Regions from separate parts of the Corynebacterium jeddahense genome, predicted to be linked through region 1. Evidence: predicted binding sites of a transcription regulator. Region 1 holds the regulator's gene; the other holds the start of a gene.
The links. Region 1 encodes LexA, which represses DNA repair genes until DNA is damaged. Its sites were predicted from a motif close to CGAACANNTGTTCG; they were not measured.
Positions count from the first base shown of each region.

Region 2: a site for LexA is predicted at 3,902-3,915, ahead of CJEDD_RS00400 (alpha-ketoglutarate-dependent dioxygenase AlkB). Genes of this name have one in related genera too.

Region 1 covers NZ_CP063194.1:1,543,952-1,551,546, forward strand. Annotated here, with positions in the region: gene hrpA (ATP-dependent RNA helicase HrpA) at 1-3,365, shown strand, start outside; gene nrdR (transcriptional regulator NrdR) at 3,389-3,847, opposite strand; gene CJEDD_RS07555 (hypothetical protein) at 3,948-4,316, opposite strand; gene lexA (transcriptional repressor LexA) at 4,523-5,209, shown strand; gene CJEDD_RS07565 (DeoR/GlpR family DNA-binding transcription regulator) at 5,253-6,041, shown strand; partial or broken gene CJEDD_RS07570 (PTS fructose transporter subunit IIC) at 6,108-7,214, shown strand; gene CJEDD_RS07575 (HPr family phosphocarrier protein) at 7,243-7,512, shown strand.
Region 2 covers NZ_CP063194.1:88,986-96,580, forward strand. Annotated here, with positions in the region: gene CJEDD_RS00385 (ATP-dependent helicase C-terminal domain-containing protein) at 1-1,693, opposite strand, end outside; gene thpR (RNA 2',3'-cyclic phosphodiesterase) at 1,719-2,261, shown strand; gene CJEDD_RS00395 (HNH endonuclease signature motif containing protein) at 2,258-3,814, opposite strand; gene CJEDD_RS00400 (alpha-ketoglutarate-dependent dioxygenase AlkB) at 3,978-4,601, shown strand; gene CJEDD_RS00405 (LysE family translocator) at 4,598-5,170, shown strand; gene CJEDD_RS00410 (SDR family oxidoreductase) at 5,167-5,739, shown strand; gene CJEDD_RS00415 (RNA-binding S4 domain-containing protein) at 5,759-6,046, shown strand; gene CJEDD_RS00420 (VOC family protein) at 6,046-6,726, shown strand; gene CJEDD_RS00425 (hypothetical protein) at 6,723-7,442, shown strand; gene CJEDD_RS00430 (hypothetical protein) at 7,493-7,595, opposite strand, start outside.

The DNA.
Region 1 (7,595 bases):
TCGACGAGGCACACGAGCGCAGCCTCAACATCGACTTTCTGCTCGGCTACCTTAAGCGACTGCTGCCGAAGCGGCCGGACCTCAAGGTCATTGTCACCTCCGCGACGATCGACCCGGAGGCGTTCGCGGCGCACTTCGCCGACGCCGACGGCACCCCGGCGCCCATCATCGAGGTCTCCGGGCGCACGTACCCGGTGGAGATTCGCTACCGGCCGCTCGTGGAGCAGGTGCAGGCGAAGGACGGGTCGGTCAAGGAGATCGACACCGACATGATCGACGGCGTCGTGGACGCGTGCGCCGAGCTTATGCGCGAGGGAGACGGGGACATCCTCTGCTTCTTCGCCTCCGAGCGCGACATCCGCGACTGCATGGAGGCGATTGAGAAGAAGCGCTGGCGCGGCGTCGAGGTCGTGCCACTGTTCGGCCGGCTTTCCAATGCCGAGCAGCACCGCGTGTTTGCCCCCCACTCGGGCAGGCGCATCGTGCTGTCCACCAACATCGCCGAGACGTCGCTCACGGTGCCCGGCATCCACTACGTGGTGGACACAGGCTTGGCGCGCATCTCGCGCTACTCCACGCGCACGAAGGTGCAGCGCCTGCCCATCGAGGAGGTCTCGCAGGCGTCCGCCAACCAGCGTTCGGGCCGCTCCGGGCGCACCGCAGACGGCATCGCCATCCGCCTGTACTCGGAGGAGAACTTCGAGGCCCGCCCCGCGTTCACCGACCCGGAAATCCTGCGCACCAACTTGGCCAGCGTGATCCTGCAAATGATCTCGCTGCGCCTCGGCGACGTCGCCGAGTTCCCGTTCATCCAGCCCCCGGATCCGAAGTCCGTGCGCGACGGCCTGCAGATCCTCCACGAGCTCGGCGCGATCGGCGACAAGGAGCGCGACGGCACGCCCGTGCTCACCGGCATCGGCCGGGACATCGCCCGCATCCCCGTCGACCCGAAGATGGCGCGCATGCTCGTCGAGGCGAACCGGCTCGGCGTGCTCGATGACGTCACCGTCATCGTCGCGAACATGACCATCCAGGACGTGCGCGAGCGCCCACTGGAGTTCCAGGCGCAGGCGGATCAGGCGCACGCCCGCTTCAAAGACAAGGAGTCGGACTTCCTCTCCGCGCTCAAGCTGTGGGACTACATCGGCGAATCCCGCGACGAGCTCACGGGCAACGCCTTCCGCAAGCGCATGAAGCGGGAGTTCCTCCACTACATGCGCATCCGCGAGTGGTTCGACCTCGTGCGGCAGCTACGCGACGTGGAGCGCCAGCTGGGCTGGTCCCGCGCCGAGAACGTCGCCGGCGAGCGCGACGCGAACGCGATCCACAAGTCCCTGCTCACCGGCCTGCTTTCCAACATCGGCGCGCGCGACGGGAACTCGAAGGAGTTCCAGGGCGCGCGCGGGACGAGGTTCGTGATCTTCCCCGGGTCGTCGCTGAGCAAGAAGCCCCCGGAGTTCGTCATGGCCGCGGAGCTCGTGGAGACTTCGCGCCTGTTCGCGCGCGACGTGGCCAAAATCGAGCCGGAGTGGGTCGAGGCGGCCGCGGGCGAGCTGATGAAGCACTCCTACTCCGAGCCGGTGTGGTCCCGGAAGCGCTCCGCGGCGATGGTGCACCAGAAATCGATGCTCTACGGCGTGACCATCGTGCGCGACCGGCTCGTGCCCTATCACCGCGTCGACCCCGCTGGGGCGCGCGCCATGTTCATCCGCCACGCGCTGCTCGAGGGCGATTGGAACCGCCACCACACGTTCATCGACCACAACGAGGCGCTCCTCGCCGAGGCCGCCTCCGTGGAGGAGAAGGTGCGCCGCCGCGGCCTCGTCGTCGACGAAGACACGCTGTTCGAGTTCTACGACTCCCGCCTGCCCGCCGACGTGACCACCGCACGCCACTTCGACTCGTGGTGGAAGAAGCAGCGGGCGAAGGACAAGCACTACCTCGACTTCGACCCGAGCAGTTTGCTTGACGACGACGGCGTGGACGCCGGCGCCGCCGCCTTCCCCGAAGTGCGGCGGCAGGGTTCCATCGATTACGCCCTGCGCTACAAGTTCGAGCCCGGCGACCCGTTCGACGGCGTGACCGTGGAGGTGCCGGTGCCCCTGCTGGCGAACCTCCGCGAGGACGGGTTCGATTGGCTCGTGCCCGGCCTGCGCCCCGAGCTCGCGGCCGAGATGATCCGGACGCTGCCGAAGGCGCTGCGCAAGACCGTCGTCCCGGCGCCCGACTTCGCCGAGCGCGCCCTCGAGGTCATCGCCGAGAGCGACACTGGCGAGAACGCCCCGTTCACCGACGCGCTCGCGGACGCCCTGCGCAGCCTGGGCGGGCGCGGCATCAACGGCTCCGACTTCAACCCAGATGCGCTGCCCGCCCACCTCCGGGTGACGTACGCGGCGATCGACCGCCGCGGCAAGGTGGTCGACCACGACAAGGACCTCGCCGCGCTCAAGCGCCGGCAGGCCGGCAAGATCCGGTCCTCCGTCTCCCAGGCGGGGCGGACGTCGGAGTCCGAAGCCGTGCAGAAGTGGACCGCCGACACGCTCGGCGCGGTCCCGGAAACCGTCACCACCACCATCGACGGTAACGACGTCGACGCCTACCCCGCCCTCGAGGCGACGAAGGACGGGGTGAAGGTGACCGTCCACCCGACGAAGGCGGCCGCCGAGGCGTCGATGGTCACGGCGACGCTCACGCTGCTGTTGCGCGAGATCTCCGTCAACGCCGCGCAGATGACGAAGGGGCTGCCGCTGCGCCACAAGGTGGCCGTGGACCGCTACCCGCACGGCGGCGCGGCCGGGCTCGTCGACGACGCGCGCATCGCCGTCATTCGCGACCTTATGTTCGCGCATGGCGGGCCGGTGCGCTCGCCCGAGGAATTCGAGGCGCTCGCCGCCGAAATCAAGCCGGAGGTGCCGGGCGCTGTGCGCCGCGTCGTAGTCACACTCGCCCCGGCCCTGGCGGAGTACGCCAACCTCGCCGCCGAGCTGGAGCAGTGGGACGGCCCCGCCATCGACGACATGCGCGGCCAGCTCGCGTTCTTCCTGCCGAAGCACGCGGTGACCGTCCACGGCATCGGGCACCTGCAGCACCTGCCCCGCTACATCGACGCGATGCGCATCCGCCTCGAGGACATGCGCCTCGACCCGGACCGCGACGCCGACCGGCAGAGCGTTGTCGACTCGGTGAAGCGCTACCTCGCCGCGAAGATGCAGCGGCTCCCGGCGGGGCGGGAGAAGACGAAGGCGTACAAGGACATCCTCTGGCAGATCGAGGAATTACGTGTGAGCCTGTTCGCGCAGCGCCTGGGCACGCCGAAACCAGTGAGCCAGCGTCGCATCGAGAAGAAGATCGACGCGCTCGCCTAGAAAATCCTCCCTGGAAATCTTCCCTAGAAGTCTTCTCGGTCGCGGCGGCGCATGAGGCGGATCTCCGACTCGAAGTCGTCGGCGCTCTCGAAGGACTTGTACACGGAGGCGAAACGCAGGTATGCGACCTCGTCGAGCGCCCGCAGCGGCTCGAGGACGGCGAGGCCGATCTCGTGGGCGGGCACCTGCGAGCTGCCCTGCGCGCGGACGGTCTCCTCAACCTCCTGGGCGAGCCGCTTGAGCGCGTCGTCCGACACGTCGCGGCCCTGGCAGGCGCGCCGGACGCCGACGATGAGCTTGTCTCTGTCGAACGGCTCGCTCACCCCGTTACGCTTCACCACGGTCAGGACAGCCTTCTCCACCGTGGTAAACCTGCCGCCGCATTCGGTGCACTCGCGCCGGCGGCGGATGGCGGACCCGCCCTCGACAAGGCGCGAGTCGGCGACGCGGGAGTGCTCGTTGTGGCAGAAGGGGCAATACACGGAAGCGGTTCCTCCCCGGATCGGGCCCCGGCATCGAGGCGGTGCGTCTACGCCTTGCGATGTTACCCGCGGGCCCCGCCCGCCCTAACGGCCCCGCGCGTTAGTGCTCGGCGCCCACCGACGCCGAATAGGCCACCTTCGACATCGGCACCTCGTCCCCGCTCGAGAACGCGCCGCCGACGGCCGAGCCGATAATGAGCGCCGCCGTGAGCACGGCGCCGAGCAGGACACTCTCCCGGTTCTCGCGACGCATTTCGAACGAACTTCCCGCCGCCTCCGCGTTGCGGCCGGACCGCTTTACCGAGCGCTCAGAAGTTCGATCGCCAACGGCGATGGTTCGAACAGCGCGGGCGCACGCCGGGCGCCGTGCGGGAGATTCCAGATCCCACACTTCCGCCGGCGGCACGACGGGCGCCTGAACTCGGGTCGGCTTTTTGGCGGCACTTGCTGGGTTAATCACGACTGACATGGTGGTCTCCTTTCTATCCGCGGCACACTGTACTTGCGTCCGCGACACGTTCGAACACGCTCCCGTTAGTATGTTCGAATACGATGACATGTTCGATTTATAGCAGGCGCGCCGATGCGTGTCCACTACAGTGTGCAAATCCTCGAACATGCTTGCCCTCTCTGGTACGTTCGTAGTCGCACCCACCCGCCACAGAAGGAGCCCCCATGGCACGAAAGAAGTCGGAGCCCGCCAACCTCGACATGAGCACGCTGTCGGACCGCCAGCGGCGCATTCTCCAAGTCATCCAGGACGCCGTCGTGCTCCGCGGCTACCCGCCGAGCATCCGCGAGATCGGCGACGCGACCGGTCTGCAGTCCACCTCCTCCGTCGCGTACCAGCTCAAGGAGCTCGAGAAGAAGGGCTTCCTGCGGCGCGACCCGAACAAGCCGCGCGCGGTGGACCTGCGCCACCTGCAGGAGACCACCTCGCCGAAGCCGAAGAAGAAGGCGCAGGAGGCAGCCCCGGAAGACGCGTCGACGGCGCGCTACGTGCCCGTGGTCGGCCAGATCGCGGCCGGCGCGCCGATCCTCGCCGAGGAAAACGTGGACACGTACTACCCCCTGCCGGAGGAGCTGCTCGGCGACGGCGACGTGTTCATGCTCAGCGTGGTCGGCGAATCGATGAAGGACGCGGGCATCCTCGACGGGGACTGGGTGGTCATCCGCTCGCAGCCCGTGGCGGAGGAGGGCGAGTTCGTCGCCGCGCTCATCGACGGCGAGGCGACCGTCAAGGAGTTCCACAAGGACTCGTCCGGCGTGTGGCTCCTCCCCCACAATGAGGCGTTCGCCCCCATCAAGGGCGACGAAGCCGAAATCATGGGGCGGGTCATCTCGGTGTTCCGTACCCTATAGCCAGCTCCCGCTTGCCCGGAGTGGGGGGAATTGGAGGAGGCCTATGTACGCCGAGGAACGCAAGCGCCAGATCGCGTCGCTCACCGCAGTTGAGGGCCGCGTGAGCGTCACCGACCTCGCAGATCGATTCGGGGTCACGGCGGAGACCATCCGCCGTGACCTCGCGGCGCTGCATGAGGAGGGCGTGGTGCACCGCGTCCACGGCGGCGCGGTGGCAAACCAGTCGTTCCTCACCTCCGAGCTCCCCCTCGATGCGCGGGCGAAGGCCTCCTCGGAGGCGAAAAACGCGATCGCCAGTGCCGCGCTACAGTTCCTCCCGGACCACGACGGCGGGGGCATCTTCCTCGATTCCGGCACGACCATCAGCAGCCTCGCTGACCTCATCGCCAAAAACGGGCTCGCCCACGAGTGCTCGATTGTGACGAACTCGTTGCCCACGGCGCTCGAGCTCAGTACCGCGGGGCTCAACGACGTGCAGCTGCTCGGCGGCACCGTGCGTCCGGTCACCCAGGCCGTCGTGGGCAGCACCGCCCTTCGCACGCTCGCGCTGCTGCGCGCGGACGTGGCCTTCATCGGCACGAACGCGCTGACCATCGACCACGGCCTGTCTACCGCGGACGCCCAGGAGGCCGCCGTGAAGACCGCGATGGTCACCAACGCGCGCACCGTGGTGGTGTTGTGCGACTCCACGAAGATCGGCAACGACTACCTCGTCAGCTTCGCCTCGCTCAGCGACGTCGACGTCGTGGTCACGGACGCGGATGCACCGCCCGCGTTCGTGGAGGAACTGCGGGAACACGGCGTCGAGGTTGTGCTCGCCAACGAGGGGTAAACCACACCGCGAACCTCGTTGCCTAAACGGACACAATCGGACATAATTCGGGTGTAACCGGAATAGCAGGCCGTGATGACGGGCTTGTCCTACATGGTGCCCTTCGTGGCCGCCGGCGGCCTCCTGCTCGCGCTCGGGTTCCTCTTCGGTGGCGCCGACATGGCCAACGGCTGGCAGGCGCTGGTGACGGACTACTCGCCCGCTAACCTGCCCGGCCACGACGTCATGGTCGACGGCGAGCTGATCTCGTTCTCCCGGTCCGGGTGGATGCTCTACCTCGGCGCCGTACTCTTCGCCACCGGGCAGATGGCGATGGGCTTCGTCGTGCCCGCGCTGTCCGGCTACATCGGCTACGGCCTCGCCGGGCGCCCCGGCATCGCGCCCGGGTTCGTTGGCGGCGCGATTTCCGTCATGGTCGGCGCCGGCTTCATCGGCGGCCTGGTCACGGGCCTGCTCGCCGGCGTGATCGCCTACTGGATCCAGACGTGGAAGGTGCCGCGCTGGCTCGGCTCGCTCATGCCGGTGGTGATCATCCCGCTGCTTACCTCGCTCATCGTCGGCGTGCTCATGTACCTGCTGCTCGGCTGCCCGCTCGGCGCGATCATGGAGGGCCTGACCAGCTGGCTCGAGTCCATGTCCGGCTCCTCCGCGGTGCTGCTGGGCATCATCATCGGCCTCATGATGTGCTTCGACCTCGGCGGACCGGTGAATAAGGCGGCCTACCTCTTCGGCACCGCGGGCCTGTCGGCGGGCACGCAGGGCGCGTACGAGATCATGGCCGCGGTGATGATCTCCGGCATGGTGCCACCGATCGCCCTGTCCCTGGCCACGTTCCTGCGCAGCAACCTGTTCACCCCCGCGGAGCGGGAGAACGGCAAGTCCGCCTGGCTGCTCGGCCTCTCCTTCGTCTCCGAGGGCGCCATCCCGTTTGCCGCGGCCGACCCGTTCCGCGTCATCCCCGCGATGATGGCCGGCGGCGCGACGGCCGGCGCGATCTCGATGGCCCTCGGCGTGCAGTCGCAGGCGCCGCACGGCGGCGTGTTCGTCATCTTCGCCTACCACCCGTGGTGGGGCATGCTCATCGCGCTCGCGGCCGGCGTGGTGGTCTCCACCGCGGCCGTCATCGCGCTGAAGCAGGTGGCGGCGTCGCCCAAGGCGGCCGTACACTCGTAACCGCAAACGATCGAAAGGACATCAGATTATGGCTTCCAAGACTGTCAAGGTCGGCTCCACTGTCGGGCTGCACGCCCGCCCGGCAACCGTCATCGCGGACGCGGCCGGCGAGTACGACGACGAGATCCTGCTCACCCTCGTGGGCGGCGACGATGACGACGAGACCGACGCCGCCTCCTCCCTCATGATCATGGCGATGGGCGCAGAGCACGGTGACGAGGTCACCGTCACCTCAGACAACGCGGAGGCCGTCGAGGAGATCGCCGCCCTCATTGCGAAGAACCTCGACGAGGAGTAGGCAGCAGCGTTACGACGTTCACCAGCGCTCGCCCCGCACCGGTTTCGCACCGGGCGGCGCGGGCGTTTTTCGCGCGGTTGCCC
Region 2 (7,595 bases), 1.1 Mb from region 1:
CGAGCCGCTCCTTGAGGTGCTGCTCGGACTCCGTGAGCGGGAAACTGTCGAAGTCCACGCCCGCCAGCGCCGCCGCGGCCTCGTCCGGGGTGAGCTTCACCGGCGTGGAGGAGAGCTCGATCGCGCCGACGCGGGTGATCTTCCGGCCGCGCACCTTGCCGTCCTCGAGGAAGGCCCGCGTCTCCTCGACAACCCTGTGCTGCGGGAACGCGATCGGTTCGGCCTCGCGGATGACCGCGCCACCCTTCGTGCGCTGCACCTCCGCCGCCGCGATCCACTCCGCGCGCGAGTGGAACGCCGCGCGCGTGCCCGAGGCGAGCTGGTACTCGTCGCCCACCTTCTTCGCGATCCACTGTGGGAACGCAGACGCAATCACCTCCCCGGCAGGTGCGGGACCCTTATCTTCGACGAGCCTGGCCAGCCGCTTCGGGTCCGCGTCGCCCGCGAGCCGGGCCACGGTGGGCGCGGCCTGGGCGCCGAACTCGAGCAGGGCGGCGCCGAGCCTGGGGTCGAGGGGGAGCGTGGCCAGCCGCTTGCCCAGATCCGTGATCGTGCCGCCGTCCAATGCCCCGATCGCCTCGAGGTTGTGTTCGGCTTCGGTGAGGTCCGGAGGGGCGTCGAGAAGCGGGAGGTCCGGCGACCCCCACGCCGCCATCGTGAGCGCGGCGGCGGTGAGGTCCGCGGTGAGGATTTCGGGGGTGATGTCGGGCTGCATCTTCGCGTACTCGTCGCGCGAAAACACGCGGACAACCTCGCCGGGACCCTCGCGGCCGGCGCGGCCCGCCCGCTGGTCGGCGCTCGTCTTCGCCTCCGTCACCGTGACCAGGCCGGTCATGCCGCGACTGTCGCGTTTCGGGACCCTCGACAGCCCGGCGTCGACCACCTTGCGCACACCCGGCACCGTGATCGAGGACTCGGCGACCGACGTCGCCACCACCACGCGTGCATCGCCGTTGAGCGCGGCGTCCTGCTCCTTGCTGGTGAGCCTGCCGTGCAGCGGCGCGGCGTCGTCGAGGAAGCCGCAGACGAGGTCCACCTCGCGCACCCCGGGCACGAACACCAGCGTGCGCTCGCCGTGCTTCGCCTGCTCCGCGACGTGGCGGTAGAACTCCCGGGTGCCCCGGATCCGCTCCGGGTGCGGCGCGTAGCTGATGTCGAGGGGGTGGGTCACCGCCTCCGTCGACAGGATGCGGGCGCCCATGTGGTCGGCGAACTTCCGCGCGTCGAGGGTCGCGGACATGGCGGCGAGGTAGAGGTCCTCGCGCAGTTCGGCGACCTCCATGCACATCGCGAGCACGAGGTCCGTGTCCAGCTGGCGCTCGTGCACCTCGTCGATGACCACGGCGCCGACGCCCTCGAGGTCAGGGTCCTTGAGCAGGCGGTTGAGCAGCACGCCGGGCGTGACGAATTCGACGAGCGCGCCGTCCTTATGTTCGCCGCGGATGCTGTAGCCGACGTTGGTGCCGAGCGGAGTGCCGTCGAGAAGCGAAAGCCTCCGCGCCGCGGACCGCACCGCCACCCTGCGCGGCGCCGTGACCAGCGTCTTTCCCGCCACGTTCGCAATCGCGGGCGGGACCAGCGTGGTCTTGCCGGTGCCGGGCGGCGCCTCGACGACGAGCGGGCCCGTGGTGGGCAGCCCGCCGATCACGCGCGACACGGGGAGACCGCTGCCGATTTTCACCAGGTCGAACATGGCAATCCAGGGTAGCGTGTGGGCCATGAGACGCCTCTTCGCAGCGATCGTCCCACCGGCCGATGTGCGCGAACACCTCATCACCGCCCTGCGCCCCATCCGCGACTTCTCCGGCACCGAGGTGCGGTGGACAGACCCGGACAACTGGCACATCACGGTCGCGTTCTACGGGGCCCAGCCTAACGACGCCGCCGCGGTCACCGACCATCTCGCCCAGGCCACCGCTTTCACCCGGCCCCTCCGCTTACACCTGCGGGGGGCCGGGTGTTTTGATCGGCGCACCCTCTGGATCGGCGTCGGCGGGGACAAGGCGCCCCTGAAGGACCTCATGGCCGACTGCCAGCTCGACCCGGACACGCGGCGCCGCCAGCGCGCCCACCTCTCCGTCGCGCGCACTGGGACGAGGACGAGGGACCATTGGCTTCTCGACGACCACGCGCACGCCCTCGCCATCTACACCGGGCCGGAGTTCGCCGCCGACGAGGTGTTGCTGCTCGAGTCCCACCTGGGCAAGGGCCGCAGCGGCGGGCCGAAGTACGAGGTCGTGGACACGTTCTACCTGCGCTAGGCGGTGGTTTCGCCGGGGATTTCGATGAAGCCGTATGGGAAGTAGACGCATCCGTGTTGGAGTGCGAAGTCGTAGTTGAGGAGGTATTGGGTGAGGTCTATGTGGTGTAGTTCTTCGGCGGGGTAGGTGTATTCGGGGTCGGGGATGGGTGGTTCGTAGGGTTCTTCGGGTAGTGGTTCTTGGTAGGGCATGTGTGGGGTGAAGGGGAAGCGCATGTCGTATTCCTCTTCGAGGTGTTGGATTGCTGTGGTGGCGCGTGTGAGGTCGAGGTCTGTGTCGAATTGGTCGAGGATGGTGTGGCCTTTGGCGTAGAACTCCGCCAGGCGGGCCCGGTTTTTGCGTACGTTGGCCAGGCTGGAGCGCCACCGGGGTGTCGTCGGCGTGAACTGGCTGTGCAGGAGGCTGTCGGGCGATTCGATCTCGAAGGTGCCGTCGGCGAAGAGCCAGATGATGTCGCCGGTGGTGGGGTCGGGGATGTAGAAGGCCCGGCGGTCTGTCTTCATGTTGTGGTGGTGTTGGCAGAGGGGGAACAGGTTGCCCACCGCGGTTTCGCCGCCTTCTTCGTAGGGGATGCGGTGGTCGAGCTGGCACTGTTCCGCGGGGCGGTTGCAGCCCGGGTAGACGCACGTCCTGTTTCGGGCGCCCACCGCCTGGCGCATCGCCTCGCTCGGGGCGTAGCCCCGGAGCACCTGCTCGGCGGCGGCGTCGAGGTTGCGCTCGACGGGCTCCGACTCGGCCAGCCAATCGTCGAAGGCGGCGGTCGCCTCCGGGTCGGTCCACCCGCTGCCGGGGATGTACACCGGGTCGCCCTCCGCGCGGCCTTTTGGACTGTAGACGTTGATGACGGGTCGTGCTTGCGCGCCTGCGAGTTCGCCGGAGAGAAGTTGTTCGGCGGCTTCTACCGTGCTGATGCCGTGTTCGCGTGCGATGGCGGTGACGTGGACGTGGATGCGTTTGCTGGTCGTGGCGTTGGTGAGCAGTTCGATGCGGCAGCGCTGGGTGCCGTCGATGCTGTAGGTGTCGAAGCGGAGGGTGTCGTCGGTGTTTTGTTCCCGCTTGGTGCGTTTGCGTTTGTCGTAGGCGCGGGTGGGGTCGAGGCGTTTGATGGCGGCGCGGATCCGGTCGGTGACTGTTTTGCGTTGGGGGAGGAGTTGGTTGTGGCGTTTCGGGGTGAAGGTGTCGACGAGGATGTCGTCGATGACTGCGTAGAACTCGTCGTCCGCGTCGGGTCCGAGTTCTTCGAGTGTGGTGTAGACCGCGGTGAGGTGGGCGATGTCCATGACGCGGGTGTCGCGTTGGAGTGCCCGCAGGTTCGGGAGTTCCTGTAGTGCGGCGTGTCCGAGGATGGCGTGTTTGACGAGGGTTTTTGACCACCCGGTGGCGGCTTGCAGTTTTGTGACCGCGACGTCGAAGTCTTCGATGTCGAACCCTGGGTAGGAGTAGTGCCCGAACATTGCCCAGTAGGTGTCGCGGATGAGTTGTGCTGCTTCGCTATCTGGGTCGTGTTCTCGCTGGTTACGGAACGTTTTTGGTGCCGTGGTTGCCGTTGTCATTGCCGCCCCCTTTTTGTTGTTGCGTTCCGTTATAACGAACATACGAACGGTGCGCAACCCTATACGCGGGAAAAATAAGCTAATCGCCCAACATCTGTGCGATTACCTACATACCCGGCTGAACACACCATACAAAACGCTGCCGACACGCTACGCTGAGCGCGTGCTGTTCGACGCCATCCCCCGCCGCCCCGCCAACCCGCTGCCGGGCGTCGTGCACTTGCCCGCGTTCCTCGCCCCCGACGAGCAAGCGTCGCTCGTCGACCAGGCCCGCCAGCTCGCGCGCAGTGTGGCCGGGACGCCGGTTGCTATGCGACGCCCACAGGTCGGCAACGGCCAAATGGACGCCTGGATGCTCTCCCTCGGCTGGTTCTGGGCGACGAACCCGTACCGCATGGTCAGGCACCCGCAGGTCCCGCCGATCCCCGACAACTTCCAGGCGCTCGCGGACGCAGCCCTCAGAGGCGCCCGCGCGATCGACCCGCTCGTGGGCCCGACGCCGCGGATCGAGACGGCGCTGGTGAACTTCTACCCGCCGGGCAAGGGGATGGGCGCGCACGTGGACGCGGAGGAAGAGTCCGACAACGCGGTGGTGAGCCTCTCGTTCGGGCAGGACGCGGTGTTCCGCATCGGGGGCCGCGATATCCTCCTCATGTCCGGCGACGCCGTGGTCTTCGGCGGCCCCGCCCGCCGTGCGAGGCACGCCGTGCTGGGCGCCAAGCGGGGCACGTCGACGCTGCTCGACGGCCGGCTGAACATCACGATGCGGCAGATGGAGGAGACATGATCGCGCTGCTCGGCGTGTGGCTCGCCGCGATCGCGAGCCCGGGCCCGGACCTGTTCCAGATCGTCCGCGTCGGCGCGAAGGACCGCCGCGCGGGGGTCCTGTGCGCGCTCGGCATCATGGCGGGCAACACCATCTGGATCGTCGCCTCGCTCGCCGGGCTGAGCGCGATCATCGAGGCGTTCCCGCAGGTCCTCTCGGTGCTGCAGATCGTCGGCGGGGCCTACCTGCTGTGGATGGGCGTCGGCGCGATGCGCGCGAAGGACCCGTCGCTGCCGGAGGCGCAGCACGTGCGCAGGCCGTTCCTCACCGGGCTGGCCACGAACCTCTCCAACCCGAAGGCGGTGCTCTTCTTCGGCGCGATCTTCGCCCAGTTCGCGGACGTGGGCTGGGCCGCGGCGCCGCTGCTCGTCGCCACCGGCGTGGCGTGGTTCGTCGGCGTCGCGCTCGGCGTCCGCGCGATGGCGGGCACGATCGAGCGGTACGGCAGGCTTATCGACGTCGCAACGGGCGCCATCTTCATCGCGTTAGCCGTGTGGATGCTCTGGGAGGGCCTACACTTCGGCGCATGAGCGAACAGAAGGTAGCAGTGGTCACCGGGGGCTCGGCGGGCATCGGCGAGGCGACGTGCAGGGCGCTGGCGAAGGACGGCTGGCAGGTCGTCGTGGCGGCCCGGCGCCTGGAGCGGTGCGAGCGCATCGCCGAGGAGATCGGGGGCGGGGCGAAGGAGCTCGACTACCTGCGCGACGCCGACGACGGCGACTGGGAGTGGATGTTCGAGGCGAACGTGATGGGCACGATGCGTGTCACCCGCACGCTGTACCCGCAGCTCAAGGCGTCGAAGGGGCTGGTGGTCAACATCGGGTCGGTCGCCGGCACGGACGCGTACAAGGGCGGCTCCGGCTACAACGCGGCGAAGTACGGGCTGCGCGGCGCCACGCGCGCGTTCCGGCGGGTGAAGACGGACTTCTCGCTCAACCGGTTCAACGGCGACGCGGAGCGCGCGAACGAGGTCTACGAGGGCAAGTGCAACCTGGGCCCGGAGGACATCGCGGAGGCCGTGCGGTGGGTGGCCAGCCTGCCCGCGCACGTGAACGTGGACACGATGAGCATCATGCCGGTGGACCAGGCAGAGCGCTAGCGGCATTACACTGTCCCGCATGCATATCGACGTGCCCATTTCGGGCGAGACGATCAAACTCGGCCAGTTTCTCAAACTGGCCAACCTCGTCGAGTCCGGCGGCCACGCGAAGGAGGCCATCGCGTCCGGCGAGGTCGCGGTGAACAACGAGGTGGTCACCTCGCGGGGACATTCGCTTATCGACGGCGATACCGTCTCCCTCGGCGAGGACTCCGCGACCGTGATCACCGGCGACGACGATGACGACTACTTCGACGAGCGCACCGCCGACGACGACTTCGACCCCGAGAAGTGGAGGAACATGTAATGCCGGCGTTCGAGGGCAAGGAAGGCATGCCGTTCTGGCAGGACCTGGTGACCACCAGCCTGCTCAAGTCCACGCACTTCTACTCCGAGCTGCTCGGGTGGGAGATCGTGGACGGCACCGCGCGCAAGGAGGGGCTGCCGGTCGCCGGGCTGGTGAACGCGCAGATGGACATGTGGGTGACGTCGTTCCTCGGCACCCCCGACGACGTGGAGCGGCTCGGCGGCAAGGTGCTCAGCGCCGACGAGACGATCACGCTGTGCCAAGACCCGGCGGGCGGGCTGTTCGGGCTCAAGGACTCCGACGAGCGCTTCGTCGCCGCCGGCGAGCCGGGCGTGCCGGTGTGGTACGAATACGTCGCCCCGGGCATGGAGGCGATCGACTTCTACGGCGAACTCTTCGACTGGGAGATCCGCGAGGACGACGGCTACTTCCTCGCGTTCGAGGACGGCGCGCCGTTTTTGGGCATGTTCGTCGGGGAGACGGCGCAGTGGTTCAGCTACTTCGGCGTCCGCGACCTCGAGGCCGCGTGCAGGCAGCTCGAGCAGCTCGGCGGCGGCGTCGAGTTCGGGCCCGAGAACGGCACGGCCGGCGTGCACGACCCGAACGGGGCGCAGTTCTTCCTCTCGGAGGTGGACGAGCCGGTGTTCGAGGAGATCGACGAAGCGGACTCGGAGCTGTGAGGGCTGTGGGGACGCGGGCGGTGGCGCTGGCGGCGTCGATAAGCGTGCTGCTCGCGCCGAACGCGCAGGCGGTCCACGTGGCCCCGACGTACCTGCGGGAGCGCACGGCGCTCGCGGTGGTGCACCCGGACGGGCGGATCTCCATGTCCGCGGACGCCGAGGAGCCGCGCCCGGCGCTCTCGCTGGCGAAGCTCTACCTCGGGTACTGGGTGCTCTACCACGGCACGAGCGAGGAGCAGCGCAAAGTGCAGGGCATGATCGCGAACTCCGACGACGCGGTCGCCGGCGAACTCGACGCCGCGCACCCGGAGGCGATCGACGAGATTGTCAAGGACTTCGAACTGAAAAACACCACGCGCGGCTCCTCCTGGGGCAACACGGAGACCTCGGCGCGGGACCTGGCCACCTTCATCTGCGCCATCCTCTGGGACCCGGTGGCCAAACCGCTGCTCAGGGGCATGGAGCGGCAGGCGGCGGTGGCCAACGACGGGTTCATCCAGGGCTTCGGCACCGCCCGGCTCGACGGGGCGAAGGGCTCGAAGATGGGGTGGGCCGACGACCGCGCGAGCGCGACCGGCAGCGTCTCCTACGGCGAGACCGGCAAGGAGACCTGGGCGGTCGCGGCGCTGACGTACGGCACGGCGTACGAGAACACTATCGACGCCAAGGCGGGCGTCGAGCTGGTCGAAGACACGCCGAAGCAGGCGAAGCGATGAAGCGCGCCGCCGCGGTGGCCGCCTGGACCTGCCCATGCAGTGGCTGCAGTTCATTCCGCCGACGCTGATGGCGCCGATCGTAGGAATGTAGCCGCCTCCTCCACCCGGCGGCGGATCTCCGCGGGCGTGGAGATGAGCCCGTCCGCGTGGTAC